One region of the Neptunicella sp. genome, then DNA from elsewhere that is predicted to be linked to it. Evidence: predicted binding sites of a transcription regulator. Region 1 holds the regulator's gene; each other region holds the start of a gene.
What was found. The regulator sigma-54, encoded in region 1, starts transcription at its own class of promoters, with help from an activator protein. The targets are predictions, from matches to a motif close to GTTGGCACGNNNNTNGNNT.
Positions count from the first base shown of each region.

Region 2: ACTD55_RS01920 (FimV/HubP family polar landmark protein) is a predicted target of sigma-54. The motif match lies at 1,900-1,918, and genes of this name have one in related genera.
Region 3: ACTD55_RS15240 (DUF2726 domain-containing protein) is a predicted target of sigma-54. The motif match lies at 2,328-2,346, and genes of this name have one in related genera.
Region 4: ACTD55_RS06000 (PEP-CTERM sorting domain-containing protein) is a predicted target of sigma-54. The motif match lies at 2,401-2,419, and genes of this name have one in related genera.

Region 1 is NZ_JBLWWF010000001.1:7,835-12,162, reverse strand. It holds gene lptA (lipopolysaccharide transport periplasmic protein LptA) at 1-16, shown strand, start outside; gene lptB (LPS export ABC transporter ATP-binding protein) at 18-743, shown strand; gene ACTD55_RS00065 (RNA polymerase factor sigma-54) at 823-2,271, shown strand; gene hpf (ribosome hibernation promoting factor) at 2,310-2,597, shown strand; gene ptsN (PTS IIA-like nitrogen regulatory protein PtsN) at 2,635-3,078, shown strand; gene rapZ (RNase adapter RapZ) at 3,075-3,926, shown strand; gene ACTD55_RS00045 (HPr family phosphocarrier protein) at 3,943-4,218, shown strand; gene ACTD55_RS00040 (LysE family translocator) at 4,260-4,328, shown strand, end outside.
Region 2 is NZ_JBLWWF010000002.1:110,002-114,329, reverse strand. It holds gene ACTD55_RS01930 (4-phosphoerythronate dehydrogenase) at 1-674, shown strand, start outside; gene ACTD55_RS01925 (aspartate-semialdehyde dehydrogenase) at 717-1,733, shown strand; gene ACTD55_RS01920 (FimV/HubP family polar landmark protein) at 2,102-4,328, shown strand, end outside.
Region 3 is NZ_JBLWWF010000020.1:14,903-19,230, forward strand. It holds gene ACTD55_RS15225 (HlyD family efflux transporter periplasmic adaptor subunit) at 1-651, opposite strand, end outside; gene rssA (patatin-like phospholipase RssA) at 830-1,789, opposite strand; gene ACTD55_RS15235 (hypothetical protein) at 1,967-2,302, shown strand; gene ACTD55_RS15240 (DUF2726 domain-containing protein) at 2,410-2,988, shown strand; partial or broken gene ACTD55_RS15245 (M16 family metallopeptidase) at 3,218-3,727, shown strand; partial or broken gene ACTD55_RS15250 (M16 family metallopeptidase) at 3,797-4,328, shown strand, end outside.
Region 4 is NZ_JBLWWF010000005.1:222,887-227,214, reverse strand. It holds gene ACTD55_RS06015 (PEP-CTERM/exosortase system-associated acyltransferase) at 1-316, shown strand, start outside; gene ACTD55_RS06010 (ThiF family adenylyltransferase) at 320-1,177, shown strand; gene ACTD55_RS06005 (hypothetical protein) at 1,246-2,298, shown strand; gene ACTD55_RS06000 (PEP-CTERM sorting domain-containing protein) at 2,521-3,306, shown strand; gene ACTD55_RS05995 (PEP-CTERM sorting domain-containing protein) at 3,866-4,328, shown strand, end outside.

The sequences.
Region 1 (4,328 bases):
CACACAGGAAAAATAAGATGGCAACCCTTAAAGCCACCCATTTAGCCAAATCCTACAAATCCCGTCAGGTGGTAACCGATGTGAGTTTACAAGTCTCTACTGGCCAAATTGTTGGATTATTAGGGCCAAATGGGGCAGGTAAAACGACCACCTTCTATATGATTGTCGGCTTGGTTCCTATCGATAAAGGTCAAATTTTTATTGATGATCAGGAGCTGACTTTGCAACCTATGCATGTTCGTGCCCGCAAAGGTATTGGATATTTACCGCAAGAGTCATCGATTTTTCGTAAATTGACGGTATGGCAGAACTTGATGGCGATTCTAGAAACTCGTAAAGATCTGAGTAAGGCTGAGCGCGAAGAGCATGCAGACGCCCTGTTGGATGAGTTCAACATTAATCATATTCGTAATAGTCTTGGTATGAGTTTGTCGGGTGGCGAACGGCGACGGGTAGAAATTGCCCGCGCATTATCTGCCGATCCGGAATTTATTTTGCTTGACGAACCCTTTGCGGGCGTCGATCCTATTTCTGTGACCGATATAAAGAAAATTATCAATCACCTCAAAGACCGGGGGATTGGCGTGTTAATCACCGATCACAATGTTCGTGAGACCCTTGATGTGTGCGAAACCGCCTATATCGTTAGTCATGGAGAATTAATTGCCCAAGGCAATGCCGAACAGGTGCTAAGTAATCAACAAGTAAGGGATGTATACCTGGGCGAGCAATTCAAGCTATAGTTAGCAAACAAAACATCAACCATTAGCAATGTAACAGCCTTAGCTGGTTTTTGAATTAACGGGACACGACAAGACGTAAATGAAGCCCTCATTACAATTAAAATTTAGCCAACAACTGACCATGACACCGCAGTTGCAGCAAGCCATCCGGCTGTTGCAATTGTCGACCATCGATCTTCAGCAGGAAATTCAGGAAGCCTTGGATGCCAATCCACTATTGGAAGCAGAAGATAATCAGGACTTCCCCGAAAACGAAAACAAAGATTCAGATAATGACTATGAAGCCAGTGACAGTATTGAGTCTGGTGATGCTCTAGAGAAAAATGAATTACCCGACGAATTACCTATCGATTCAACCTGGGATGAATATTACAGTGCATCCTCGGCGCCAGCCGCTCCCATTAGCGGTGGTGATGATGAACAAATTTATCAGGGTGAAACCACCGACAACATTCAAGAACATTTATTATGGCAAATGCGCCTGACCCACTTCAGTGAAACAGATATCGCGATTGCCACTGCCATTATTGATTCTATTGATGAATCCGGTTATCTCACCGTGTCTACTGAAGATATTCTGAATAGTCTCGATAATGAAGAAGTCGACATTGACGAAGTGAATTGCGTATTAAAACGGGTGCAAATGTTCGATCCTGTTGGTGTTGGATCACGAACACCGGCCGAATGTTTGATGGTACAGCTTAACCAGTTTGCCGCTGACACCCCCTGGCTAGAAGAAGCCAAACTGCTAATTACCCAATACATGGATTTACTGGCCAGTAAGGATTATCGCACTCTGATGCGCAAGGCGCGCCTAAATGAAGAACAACTGCGGGAAACCATACGATTAATTCAGACCCTTAATCCACGTCCCGGCAATGCCTTAATTACCACTGAGCCAGAATATGTGATACCGGACGTATCGGTGATGAAAAAGAATGGCCGCTGGGTTGTCGAACTGAATCCCGATAGTCTTCCCAAACTCAATATCAATCAGCAATATGCGGCCATGAGTCGCAGTGTCAAAAATACCAGCGACAGTCAGTTTATTCGCTCACACATGCAAGAAGCCAAGTGGTTTATTAAAAGTCTGCAAAGTCGCAACGAAACTCTGCTCAAAGTGTCCAACTGTATTGTGCAGCAGCAACAGGGATTTTTTGAATATGGTCCTGAAGCGATGAAACCAATGGTGTTAAATGATGTCGCAGAAATGGTGGATATGCATGAATCAACCATTTCCCGTGTCACCACACAGAAATATATGCATACCCCCAGAGGGATTTATGAACTGAAGTATTTCTTCTCCAGCCATGTCGCCACTGAAAATGGCGGTGAGTGTTCGTCCACTGCAATACGGGCATTAATTAAAAAGCTGGTTGCGGCAGAAACACAAAGTAAACCTCTGAGTGATAGTAAGATTGCGCAATTGTTGGCCGATCAAGGTATTATGGTTGCTCGGCGAACCATTGCAAAATACCGCGAATCATTAATGATTCCACCGTCTAACCAACGTAAAAGTCTGCTTTAACGGAGCAGCTTGAACGTCAAATTTAAGGAAGTCGCGATATGCAAATCAACCTGACTGGCCACCATGTCGAAATTACAGACTCACTACGTGATTACGTAGATAATAAATTTACCAAACTGGAAAGACATTTCGATCATATCAATAACGTCCATGTAATACTTAACGTCGAAAAGCTCAATCAAAAAGCCGAAGCGACGTTACATCTACATGGTGCTGAAGTCTTTGCTACCTCAGAGCGTAATGATATGTATGCAGCAATAGACAATTTAATTGACAAGCTTGATCGACAGGTGATTAAGCATAAGGAAAAAGTCAGTCGGCATTAATCCATATTAAATGACTCAGTAAAAGCAGTAATAATTAATGGAAATTAAAAATATACTCACTCCCGGCTGCACAGTTTGTGCAGCCGAAGATTCCAGTAAAAAACGTATTTTGGAAACCATCAGCAATATTGCTCACCAAGCATTGCCGCAATTGAGTTCGGATCAAATACTCGAAAGTCTGTTATCCCGAGAGAAAATGGGCAGTACCGGTATTGGTAATGGCATTGCCCTGCCCCATGGGCGACTGGCTGAACTGGATAAAGTACTGGGAATTTTAGTTACTTGCCAAACACCAATTAGCTTTGATGCAATTGATAACAAACCGGTGGATATATTCTTTGCTCTACTGGTACCCGCGGATCAAGCTCAAGGACATTTACAAACGTTGGCTACCATCGCCGGTAAATTAAGCGATAAAGATATTCTCAAACAAATACGTCAGGCCGAAAGCAATCATGAACTTTATGAGGCGATAATATGAAGCTGATGATTATCAGCGGACGTTCAGGCTCGGGAAAATCTATTGCGTTAAGGGTATTGGAAGATCTCGGCTATTACTGTGTTGATAATCTGCCGGTTAACTTACTCCCCACCCTGACTCACACCGTGGTGGATGAATATGATCAGGTCGCAGTCAGTATTGATGTGCGTAACCTACCCAAAGATCCCGATGAATTAGTCGAAATTCTCAATTATCTGCCCGATAGCTGGGATATGAATATTGTCTATCTGGATGCCAGTGACGATGTATTAATTAAACGCTTTAGCGAAACTCGTCGTTTACATCCCTTATCCCGACATAATAAATCCCTTAGTGAAGCCATCATGGCAGAAACTAAACTGTTGGCTCCCATCATTGAACGTGCTGATTTGTATCTGGATACCGGCGAACTGTCCGTGCATCAGCTAGCTGAATTGGTCCGTGAAAGGATATTGGGTAAAAAAAGCTCTCGTTTAGTCATTGTATTTGAGTCATTCGGATTTAAACATGGCATTTCCAAAGACGCTGATTATGTATTCGACTCACGTTTTTTGCCCAATCCTCACTGGGAACCGGATTTGAAACACCTGACCGGATTAGACAGCGCCGTACAGAATTTTCTTGGTGCACAACCTATTGTGACTAAATTCATCTGGCAAATACAAAATTTGATTACCACCTGGCTTCCCCACTTAGAGCGGAACAACCGCAGTTACGTAACAATTGCAATTGGTTGTACCGGTGGCCAACACCGTTCAGTGTATGTGGCAGAAGCTTTGTGTAATAACATCCGTAATACTCACCCAGATGTACAAATCCGTCATCGTGAACTCAATCGCACTCCTTGATTAGGTAATGCTGTAAATGAACCGAATTGAAAAATCTCTGGTGATCCAGAATAAATTAGGATTACATGCCCGCGCGGCCACTCAATTAGCTAAACTTGCCAATCAATTTGATGCGCAAGTGACCATCCAGCAACAAGATAAAAGTGCGTCAGCCAATAGTGTATTAGGGTTGATGATGCTGGAAAGCCATCAAGGCAAAGAAATCACCGTAATCAGTGAAGGGGTCGATGCAGCGGCGGCAATGGATGCTGTGGAAGAACTCATTGCCAAAAAATTTAACGAAGCAGAATAAACTGCTTACGTGCTCCTCATTTTTCTTCTGATGTACTTTTAATGCCAGATTTAACCCTACTCGCCGCGTTCATTCCGACCTTCTTTTTTGTTTCCATTACTCCCGGCATG
Region 2 (4,328 bases), on a different contig from region 1:
AACAGCAGGGCGATCCTCGCCATTTTGTGGAAATGGACGAGATCATGCAATGTGATGTCATTAGCTTGCATGTACCGTTGATCAAAGACGGTCCTTATCCAACAGAGCATCTGTTTGAATATAATCGACTAACCCAGTTAAGCGAGCAACAATTACTGATTAATGCCTGTCGTGGGGAAATCGTCGATAATCAGGCGTTATTAAAACTGTTCGAACAAAACCGTAAGCTGCATGTTGTGTTGGATGTATGGGAAAATGAACCGGATATCAATATTGCGCTGGTTCCTTATACGCAACTGGCAACAGCGCATATAGCAGGACACAGTGTAGAAGGCAAATCGAATGGCACCGAAATGGTATATCAGGCTGCCGCAGCACTGCTGAATAAACCTGTTAAGCATCATTTAAATGATTATTTGCCTGCGCCTGATGTGTCAGTCATTGAATTAGGTCAACAAAACGTTACCTGGCAAGATTTATACGCATTGGTTAAGCAAGTCTATGATGTATCATTGGATGATCAGCTATTTAGAACCAGTATCGAGCAGCCGGGACAGTTTGAATATATCCGAAAAAACTATGCTATAAGAAGAGAGTTTGCTGCGCTGCAGGTTAGCGCTGGAAATTGTCCACTTTCACAGGCAATCTATCAGTTAGGGTTTAAGCCTGTATAATACAAATTATATTTTTAATTTTTATCTTGGAGAAAGAATAGAATGTCACAAGCCTTTGATGTTGCGGTATTGGGCGCAACCGGTCTGGTTGGCCAGAATATTATCGAAATTCTCGAACAGCGGAATTTTCCGGTAAAAACACTTTACCCTTTAGCCAGTGCTCGTTCAGCCGGTGGTAAGGTAAAATTCAAAGGTAAGGATATTACGGTATTGGATGCAGAGACCTTTGATTGGTCACAAACCCAAATTGGCTTTTTTTCCGCCGGTGGCAGCACTTCTGCCAAATATGCACCGTTAGCCGCTGAAGCCGGGTGTGTGGTGATCGACAACACCTCTCACTATCGTTATGAACCTGACATTCCATTAGTGGTACCTGAGGTGAATGCGCACGCGATTGCTGATTTCCGCAATCGCAATATTATTGCTAATCCGAATTGTTCAACTATTCAAATGCTTGTTGCGTTAAAGCCGATTCAAGACGCTGTTGGTATTGCCCGTATTAATGTAGCCACCTATCAGTCCGTTTCGGGCGCAGGACGCACTGCTATTGAAGAATTAGCTCAACAATGTTCAGCATTGTTAAGTGGTCGCGAAGCCAAAGTAGAAGCGTTTAGCCGCCAGATTGCCTTTAATGCCATTCCGCAAATTGACGTGTTTCAGGATAATGATTACACCAAAGAAGAAATGAAAATGGTCTGGGAAACGCACAAAATTATGGGAGATGACAGCATTTTAGTTAATCCTACTGCGGTTCGCGTACCGGTATTTTTTGGACATGGTGAAGCGATTCATATTGAGACTCGTCAACCTATTGATGCTGAGCAGGTAAAAGCCTTGTTAGCTAACGCCCCAGGTGTAACGTTAATGGCCGAAAGGGAAGAATTTCCCACCCAAGTCGGTAATGCCAGCGGTAAAGATGATGTGTTTGTGGGACGGGTTCGCCAAGATATTTCCCATCCTAATGGTATTAATATGTGGGTTGTTGCAGATAACGTTCGTAAAGGTGCCGCAACTAACAGTATTCAAATTGCAGAGCATTTAATTGCCGAATATCTTTAATCGTTTTTCATCTAAGATAAGGGGCAATTAATTGCCCCTATCAATATTCTCGCCAAACAACCGATAACCTACCCAGACGCTAAATAATTTATCAATTTATTATCAGCAATAATTAACCATGATGATGTATGCTTTTAGTTGGTATAAATTTAACATTTATAGTAACTTTGGAACGCATCTTGCTGTTAATCGGTAGGTAGGATGTAGTGTGGGTAAAATAGTCAAAAAACCAGCATTGGCAACGATTAATCTAGTTGACTGGTTTTAATTTAACTATTTGATAAATATAATATTATAACTTTTTCTTTACCTGTTGCCAGACAGGTTCATAGTATTAATAATAATTTTAGGGGCGGCAAGGATAGTCTATGAGATTGAGACATCTATTTTTCATGCTTGGAGTTTTCGGTTTGTGCTGTTCTGTGCATACCGTCATAGCCGCCGAACAGGTACTGATTAAAGGTCCTAAAAACACTATTCGTGAATTTTCCGGGCAAACTTATGGCCCGATCACCAGTAAAGATACCTTATGGCAAATTGCCAGTCGTCATCGTCAAAATAATCAGTTGTCGATGTATCAAGTGATGTTGGCGATTTATCAACTTAATCCTCAAGCTTTCGATGATAGCAATATTAATAACATGATCGACGGCTCGATACTGAGATTACCCACCGCAGAATATGCAGCACAGATTGATGTTAGAAGTGCTGAACGCAAAACATTGCAGGACAATGAACGCTGGCAGGGACAATCGAGTGGACAAGGTAGGCAAGGACAAAGCGCCGCTAAAAGCAATGAATTGGCCGAAACCAAACAGGTATTAGAAAACAAATTATCGGCGATAGATGAACAACAGACTCGTCAATTTCAGGCGTTACGAGATCAATTTGCCCAATCAATTAATGGTGTACAGTCGTTAATTGATGAGAATAATAAAATTTATCAGCGTTTAGATGCGGTTAATGCCGAAATTGACCAATTGCGTTCGCGTATTGGTGAAGAAGGCGAAGTGCAGCAACAAATGGACAAATTGCTGACATTACAAAATGAATTAGTCAATATTTCCCGTCAGGAGCAGCAAAAGCAAAAAATGCTCGAAGAGGCGGAAAAAGCCTCTGTTTTTTCCAGTCCAGTATGGTTGATTGTTGGTTCAACTATACCGGTATTATTGCTCTTGGGGGGCTTGGCATATTGGCTTAAACGTCGTCAAAATGATGCTCTTCCCGCCACACCTGAACAGCAGGCCCCCGTCATTACTCCGCCAGCGGATCCTGAGCCACAACTTGAGCAGGACGATTTGTCGGACGCATTAAGTGATGAATTATCTGGCGAGATGACCGACGAAGATTTGTTCGGTGATGATTTACTTGATGATAGCTTGGACGATGAATTATTAGGTGATCTGGCACAAGATGATGAATTGACCGAAGATGAATTGGATAACTTCGAAGATCTAACTGATGACTTGCTCGATGAAGCATTAGATGATCTGGATGAGTTAGATGATGAACCTATTGTTGATGTTGATATACAAGAACCCGCCAAGGCTGACGCTGAATCAGACTATGATACTGATTTAGGTGAAGAAATATTACAGAAAGGAGACTTGGATGATTTATTTGATTCTGAAGATGATGAACCCCAAGACAGTTCAATAGAGGATGAAGATGAGCTGCTTGATCAAGTGGATGAGGATGCAATCGAGCTGTCTGAACCCGAGCCGGAACCCGATTCAGCAGAATTACAACTTCTTGGTGAGCCTGACGAAGAAGATGAAGAAGAGCCAGAAGATAGCGAAGATATTAGTATCAGTAAGCTATTAGACGAAGAAGACTTGATGGATATTGAAGTCGCAGATTTATCTACTGTGGCTCCTATTGATGATGAGCGAATTGATGGTCTTGATGAAATCATAAAATCTCGTAGTGAGGAAATAGACGATTTAACCGAAGAACTGGTGGCAGAAATCGATAGTGTTGAGCAAATGAAAGCAATGTTGGCTCCCGATGATATTGCTGAAGATGACAAGGCATCTACTGAAGGATTTAACAGTCTTGAAGACGATCTTGATGATGCACAACAAGCTCAGGACGAGACGCCAGAGGCTGAGGAAGAAGTCGTATCAGAGCAGGATCAGTTAGCCGATGAATTATTGGCTGAATTATCTGAATCCATCGATACGGAGTCTGATGAATCTCAAGCTGAGGTGGAACAAGCTCAGGACGAGGCGCCAGAGGCCGAGGAAGAAGCCGTCTCAGAGCAGGACCAGCTCGCCGATGAATTATTGGCCGAGTTGTCTGAATCCATCGATACGGAGTCTGATGAATCTCAAGCCGAGGTGGAACAAGTTCAGGACGAGTCGCCAGATGCTGAGGAAGAAGCCGTATCAGAGCAGGATCAGTTAGCCGATGAATTATTGGCCGAATTGTCTGAATCCATCGATACGGAGTCTGATGAATCTCAAGCCGAGGTGGAACAAGTTCAGGACGAGTCGCCAGACACTGAGGAAGAAGCCGTTTCAGAGCAGGATCAGCTCGCCGATGAATTATTGGCTGAATTGTCTGAATCCATCGATACGGAATCCGATGAATCTC
Region 3 (4,328 bases), on a different contig from region 1:
CGCTTGGCCTTTATCCACTTGACGGTCGATTATCACCCCGTCGACAGGAGAGCGGATGAAGGTACGATCCAAGTCTAATTTAACCTGCTCCAGACTGGATTGAGATTGCTGTACCCTGGATTCCCCCACCAAAATAGCGGCTTTGGCGGTATCAATATTGACTTTGGCTAATTCATAAGCGGTTTGACTAATATCCAGTTCGGATTCACTGACCAGATTCTTTGCCCGTAATTCACGAGTTCGTTTAAATTCTCGCTCTGCCAAGGCTTCTTCAGCTTGAGCTTTGACTAAACCCGCTTTTAATTGAGCTAATGATGCTTTTGATGAGGCCAAATCAGCCTGACTTTGTTTAAGCCGTGATTGCACAGTACGATCATCAATACGGGCAATTACTTGTCCGCTGGTCACCACGTCATTAAAATCCACATTAAGTTGGGAAATCAGTCCCGATAACTCGGATCCCACATCCACGGTGACCACCGGTGAAATCGCACCAGATGAATTTACCGTACTTTCAATGTCGCCTATGGATAGTGGTTGGGTTTGATATTGAATTTGCTGCTTAGCTTGTTGGGGCTGTATAAACCACCACAACGCCAACGCTGGAATCACCACCAGCAGTACTATTTTTGGAAAAGACAGTTTTTGCATAAATTATGTATTCAATTTAACCATTATGTAGATAAAGGATTAAATCATAATTGCTGTAGGCAAACTGTCAGCTTTGTGTAAAGGCAACGAAAGATTATGTTTCAGTCGATGTTAGCTGGAGTGAAAAATGATCGCCCAAGCATGGCAACAAAATGCCATGCTTGACGCATTAACAACATCAATCCAACAGACCTAAACGGTATTTAATTTGTTCAGCCAAACGTGCAACGTTGGCACGCCCTTCAGCAATGAGTTCCTCGGCACGATGAAATTCCATCATACCGACCCGTCCCAGCTGCGGCTCCAGCAGAATATCCGGTGGCTCGCCAGCCAAACGTGAACGGGTAACACGGTCTTGCATAATATCCAATGCGCCGGACATGGTGCCAATCATGGTTGGTGACTTTTTCGGACGACGTTGCCCAAGAGACGGGTTTCCGTCGCTTCCATCTTCATCATCCACTTCATTTTGGCGGCTTTCATCCCCCCACCACTGGGCAACCACACTTTTACTCTTACTTAAAAAATTGGAAAATTGATCTTCACTGGATTTTTGATCTTCTTCTAACTGATCTTCATAGGCAGAGTAAAAATTGGAGTTTAAATTTACCGCTATCACAATATCCGCCCCCATATGACGGCAAAGTGATACCGGTACCGGATTCACCACCGCGCCATCGACCAACCAGGTTCCGCGATACCAATGCGCGGGGAAAATTGCCGGGATCGAACAAGACGCCCGCACCGCATCAACCACGTCACCGTCGGTAAAAGAGACTTCACGTGCACGGTACAAATCCGTAGCCACTGCGCCAAATTTTTTATGTAACTGGCTAATATCCTGAGGTACAAAATCTTCGGCTAATTTAGTAAACACTTTCTCACCGGAAATCAGTCCACCGCGTTTGAATCCGACTCCTAGTAATCCTGCCACTTGCCATTCGGTAAAACTGCTGACCCACTCTTTCAATTCCGGCAGCTTATTATTGGCAAACGCAGATCCTACATAGGCTCCAATTGAACAACCGGCAACAATATCAAATTCAATCCCCAGCTCCTGCAGGGCTTCGATAATGCCAATATGTGCCCAACCACGTGCGGCACCACTGCCCAATGCCAAACCGATTTTCTTGCCCATTCACGACTCCTTTTATCAATCTTTAATTATTCTACCGACTCCTACCCTACTTCGATATACCCAATAACCCAGCAATATACCTGTTAGCCTTGCTTTACTATTGCCGCAATCATGCCAGACCACTATAGTTAAGCTCTAATTCGATGTTAATCATCACTATCAACTGAGGTTTTACGCATGAAAAACAGCCTACTCCTTGCCGGATTGCTGGTCAGCATGGCTGGACATGCTACAACAAATTGTCCCGCCGATTTCCATCAAACGCCGCTTTATCCGGAGGCACGTTTTTGCCAGAGTTTTGATGATAAGTTACCCGCCAGTTTAAGTTATCACGCCAACAGTGATATACAGCAAGCGGCTGATTTTTATCTACAACAGCTAGGGACACCGGATAATGACGAAACCTTGAAAGGTCGACGTGTACTGCAGTTTGACCAGGGCCAAAAAGTGGTGGTGCTATCTGCCGATGGGCAAGGAACCCAAGTAGATATATTAGTTAAATCATCTTCCTAATTCATCAAACGTCAATTATCTAGAGGCTGGCACCTTCTTTGCATTATTTTCTTCAACTGATCCCCGTGGTCAAAAATCTGACGTAGGTCTATTGAAGAGGATATTTTATGGAACTGGCAATTGTGCTGATGATCATGCTCATTGTTGTAGCGGTCGTTGCAATCAAGCTTAATGATACCGGACTGGCCTTTCCGTTTCACAAGAAAACCAATTTGTTTACACCGGTAGAGCGTAACTTTTTAACCTTGCTGGATGTAGCAGTAGGTAATCAATATCGGATTATCTGCCGAGTGAAACTGGCCGATATTTTGTCGATTAGACACGGCACCGACAAAAAAACCTCACAAACCGCATTACTCCGGGCTAACACCAAACAACTCGACTTTGTATTGTGTGACAAAAACGATTTAAGTCCGGTCGTGGCGATCGACTTAGTCCACCCTAATGGAAAAGAAGGTTATAAAACCCAACGTGATTGGTTTGTTAGCAGTTCACTGGACGCGGCTAAAATTCCACATCTGCGTATAAAAGTAAAATCCGGTTATAAACCTCAAGATATTCGCGAATGTATTGACGCAAAATTAGCCCCTTTGCGTTATAAAACCCCTAAAGCCCCGATTATTAAAGGCACAACGGGTTACCAAGAAGACAAGAAAGGCGGTTTACGTAACCCAGTGGCGGCATAACCAGCCCATTTGATTACAGATACCGTCTAAAGGCGGTATCTGCTTCAGCATCACAAGTTTACAATTTCCGTTACATTCTATTTCCTGACCCTATCTTTAATTCTGATTTATTTTAAGCCAGACTGGTATCGCTTACTCTATTTCGAATGACTTATCAGGAATGTTAATAATGAAAAAATTTATCGTCGCCTTTGCATTAGGATTAGTGCTCAGTGCTTGTAGCACCAGCATGAAACCTGATACAACGGCAACCGACAGCAGTAAAATTCTGCCTTATCCAATTTATCAACATAAATTGGATAATGGTCTCAACGTCGTCACTGTGCCATTTGACTCTCCCGGACTGGCCGCTTTTTATATTATTACCCGCGTTGGTGCTCGCAATGAAGTGGAACCGGGTGTAACCGGATTCGCCCACTTTTTTGAACACATGATGTTTCGTGGTACCGATAAATACCCCAAAGAAGCTTATAGTGCCGCACTCAAGTCAACAGGTGCCGCGGCCAATGCCAATACCACTCAGGATCGCACCCAATACCATATGACCGGTAATGCGAATAAATTAGAGCTGATGTTTGAACTCGAAGCCGATCGTTTTCAACATTTGAAATACTCCGAGCATGAATTTAAAACCGAAGCGGGTGCGGTCAAAGGTGAATACACCAAAAACTTTGCCAGTCCATACAGTCAAATTAATGAGAAACTAGCGGAAACCGCCTTTACTACCCATACCTATTCACACACCACGATGGGCTATTTCAACGATATAGTGGATATGCCCAATCAGTATGAATATTCCAAAACCTTTTTTGACCGCTATTACCGCCCTGAATACAACACCATTCTGGTGGTGGGTGACGTTACCGCAAAGCAGGTTAATGAATTAGCCGAAAAATATTTTGGCCAGTGGCAACGTGGCAATTATGTGGCAAAAATTCCTACTGAACCTGAGCAAACCGAAACCCGTTATACCCATTTACAAAACGGTTCGATCCCGCCCTACTTCAGCATGAGCTATAAAGGACCGGCATTTAGTGACAGTAAAATTGATATGCCCGCGCTGGACGTCTTGTCGTCAATGGTGTTTTCGCCAACATCGGATCTCTATAAAAAACTGGTGATTGACGAGCAAAAAGTGCGTTTTATTGGAGGTGGAGCACAGGATAGCCGCGATCCAAACTTGTTTACCATTCAGGTATCCATGGTCAACAAGGCCGACATGCCCTATGTCAAAGCTGAAATCGAAAAAGCCATTGCTAAAGTGCAAGAGCAAGGTGTGGATAGCGCCAAATTACAGCGCACCAAATCTAATCTTAAATATGGCTTTGCCATGAGTATTG
Region 4 (4,328 bases), on a different contig from region 1:
GGAGGAGCGACGTAACTTTCCAAATATTGCAATTGGGCTTTATCTAAGCGTTATATCTTTTGCCAAAATGTGTAATCACGAAACCATGTTTGTCGTGGTGGAGCCGCGTTTGAAAAAAAGGCTTGAAAGAGTGGGATTGTTTTTTGAACAAATAGGTGAAGAGAAAGATTACCATGGTATTCGTGCGTTGTTTTGTTTACCAAGGGAAAATTTTGAGTCCAAATTTAATGTCGAAATGCTTGAGCTTTATCAATCATTAGAAGAACAGCTAATTAAACAAATTAAACTGCATCCTTATCTGGTGCAAGGTGAGTAACTGATGGCAACGTTTGATTATGATGATGCATTTTCTCGCAATATTGGCTGGTTTACACAGCAGGAACAACATTTTTTAGGTACTAAACGAGTTGCTCTTGCCGGCTGTGGTGGCGTTGGTGGTATCCATACACTAACTATGGCTCGATTGGGTGTGGGGAAATTTAATTTGTCCGATTTTGATGAGTATGGAATCGAAAATTTTAATCGGCAAATTGGCGCGACGATGTCCACAATTGGTAGGCCAAAATTAAATGTTGTCGAAGAAATGCTGCAGGATGTTAATCCACAAGTTGAGATTAATGAATTCCCCGATGGGATTAATGACCAAAATGCAGAAGCCTTTTTAGAAGGTGTCGACCTCTACATTGATAGTTTGGATTTTTTTGCTATTGCAGCTCGTCGTAAGGTATTTGAACTTTGCGCATTAAAAAATATTCCTGCCATTACCGCTGCTCCATTGGGGATGGGGACGGCGTTTTTATGCTTTATGCCTGGACAGATGACGTTTGAAGAATACTTTGGGATGGAAGGAGCTTCAGAAACGGAACAATATTTGCGTTTCTATTTAGGTTTAGCGCCCGCTAGTTTGCAATCGCAGTATTTGGTTGATCCAACCCGTTTAGACTTAAATGCCAAAAAAGGCCCTTCAACTATTATCGGCTGCACTATGAGTGCAGGTGTCGCCGCATCATATGCGGTTAAAATTTTATTGGGCCGAGGTGATTTAGTTTGCGTTCCTCAAGGCATGCATTGGGATCCCTATTTAAATAAAATGGAAATTACCTGTATAAAAGATGGACATAAAAACCCGGATTTTCAGGCAAAGTTGAATCAAGCCAAAATAGCATTTGGCATTTAAACCGATTTCACACTCATACCCTGATAAATATAACCTAGCCTAACTTACTACTAAAACATGGCAAATATATGAATGAAGAATTGCAAACCAGGCTGATTCAAGCTGCTATCCATGCGCCATCAGCAGATAATTCACAACCATTCAAATTTAAATGGCTGAGCAATAATATATTACAGCTTTTTCTCGATCCATTGCTAAGCGGTCAAGCTACCGACAATACATTTGTGTTATCTGACCTGGCAATGGGAGCGGTAATTGAATCAGTCGTATTGGAAGGAATTTCTTTAGGTTTACAATCATCTGTTACGTTATTTCCTGAAAATGATGCTGATCACTACTTTGTGGCTCAAATTAGTTTTGAGAGTTCAAATGATGTTCACCTCACTAAAGAATCCACTCTGGCACAGCAAATTCCGTTGCGTTGCACTGACAGGCGCTTTCCATTTGAGGGCGAAGTTTCTGATCAAATGATTAAGGATATTCAATCGGTGATCAATGAATCTGACTGCCAGTTGTTGGGGTTTAATCAAAAAAATAAGATAGATGACATTATTCCAACAATATATAAAGCTGAAAAAGTTAGGTTTGAGTCTGATCAACTGCATCAGGAATTATTCAACACAGTTTCATTTACTAGAGAAAAAGTCGATTCAGGTATGAATTTGGACGTGTTGGGTATCAGCAAATTTGAATCTAAAGGATTTGAGTGGATGAGTAGTTGGAAAGTAATGAACTGGCTGAATAAGCTTGGTGCTAGTGGTCAAATTGCTAAAAAATCCGTCGTTAACCCAATTAAACAATCCCCCGCCTTATTATTATTGACTGCTTCGGACGTATCTCGTAAAGGCATTGTTAATACTGGTAGGCAATTACAGCGAGTTTGGCTCAAGTGTACCGAAATGAAGCTGTCGGTACAGCTATATGCGGCGCCAGGTGTACTTTCATTAGCAAAACCGGATCTAAGCCCGCCTTTAATGGATATCATTAATACAGTGGAGCAGGAAATGCAGCATGTAACTGCTGGATTAGGTGCGGGGGTGATGTTTTTGAGAGTTGGTAAACACAGTGGTCAACCGCCAAGGACCGATCGCAGAAACATGAAATCCTTCTTAAAAAACTAGTGTCAATATATTTTACACATCCCATGTTCTTTATTAGATAAATATCATAGTGTTTTTACAAATTATTCTTATTTTTCAAAATGATAACTTTTCGTTAAGCGGGTTGGCTTTTCTTTTGCATTATTACTGTCGGTACAGCTTTTCAGTGTAGTTGTCGTTGTTAAAAAGCTTAGAGCTGACAGTACATAATTTAAGTTATGAAATGATACAAAGGATACAATTATGAATATCAAGAAAACTTTAATTGGTGGTGCAGCGGCTCTTGGCCTATCAACAAGTGCACTAGCCGTAAATGTTGGTGGTGTAGTCTGGGATCCAGATAGTTTCTTTGACTTCACATCAAATTCCAATTTGATTGAAGATTTGCTGGATCCAGGTCCTGATGGTGTGTTTATGACTGCCGATGATGTTGTAGATACATTGAATGGCTTTGGTTTGGTTACCGGTATCAATGGTACTAACGAATCTGCATTTTGTCCTAGCGGTTGCGAGCTTACTTATGAATTCGGTGGTTTTACTGTCGCCAGTTTCATTCCTGATGGTGGTGGTGCTCGGATTGGTTTTACCGGTGGCTGGGTTAATTTCTATGTGGATTCTGCTACTGCTTATGATCCCGGAGATAAAAGTACTGCTGTTGATGGTGGTGCGCCATGGTTATCTTTGACTGCCCATGAAACGCTTAGCGGTATTCATGGTATTATGACCAGTATTGATGCGACATTGAGTACATACGGTGGTGGTACTGATGCTGGTTTAGGTGGTGGGCTGCTTGATGTTGTTGGCGGCGCCGCAATGGCTAACTTTGATACAGATACACAAACTGATGGAGCAGATTGGGTATTTAGTACCAGTTTCCAACCGATCCCTGCAGGTCCAACTCCTGATGGTCTAGAGTTGTTTGGTACCGCTGATTTCCGTGGTACATCAATCCCAGAACCTTCTTCAATTGCGATTTTAGGTTTAGGTCTGTTAGGTTTAGCTGGTGCTTCTCGCAGACGCCAGAAATAAGTCAATAAACCTTTATATAATTGATTGAGAACCGCCAGAAGTTACTTCTGGCGGTTTTTTCGTTTCTACGTGGGCTTACTTTCAAATGTGCTAGCTAGACGAGGCGATTGTCTTGCTAAATGAAATTTACATTCGGGCTTTGGTTGGATACAGGTAATCTAGCATATTCACAAACCGCTGCTTTGTGCTTTGAGGAGCGAATTTTAACCCGAGTATATTGAAAGCAGGTTTTCTACATGAGTCACCTGGAGCATTGTTGGGCATGCTCATGCTGCAAATTCGTTCAGAACAATTAGATCCCGCATCATTTACCCGAACTAGGGTGTCAGTAAATTTTACAGTGAATGTCGCCAGTTGCGATTAATATAAATTCAAAGTTTAAAAAATACATGTAAAACAACATGTTACACTTAATTGAAAAGTTGGCCCAATGCTTGCTTCAACTAAGGTAGTTCGTAAGGCTCATAACGAGTTTAACGGATAAACTAAACGAGTCTTTTTAATTTTAGATATTAATGTTGATGTAGAAGTTGATGTTGATGTAGAGGTAGAGGTAATTATGAATAAGGCAATTTTTTCCGCAGCAGCTTTAGCATTAAGTCTTAGTGCTTCAGCAATCGCGTCACCAGTTAATGTTGGTGGTGTAGTCTGGGATCCAGACAGTTTCTTTGATTTCACTTCAAATTCGAATTTAGTAGAAGATCTGCTTGATGCAGGTGCTGACGGTGTGTTCGGTACTGCTGATGACGTAGTCGATACTTTAAGTGGTTTTGGTCTGGTTACCGGTTTAAATGGTACCAACCAGTCTACTTTCTGCCCTAGTGGTTGTGAACTAACCTTTGAATTTGGCGGTTTTGAAATTGCCAGTGTTATCCCTGACGGTGGTGGTGCACGTCTTGGCTTCACTGGTGGCTGGATTAACTTCTATGTTGACTCATCTACAGCTTATAATGCTCTGGACAAAAGCACTGCGGTTGATGGTGGCACTCCTTGGTTGTCGCTGCAAGCACATGAAACTTTCA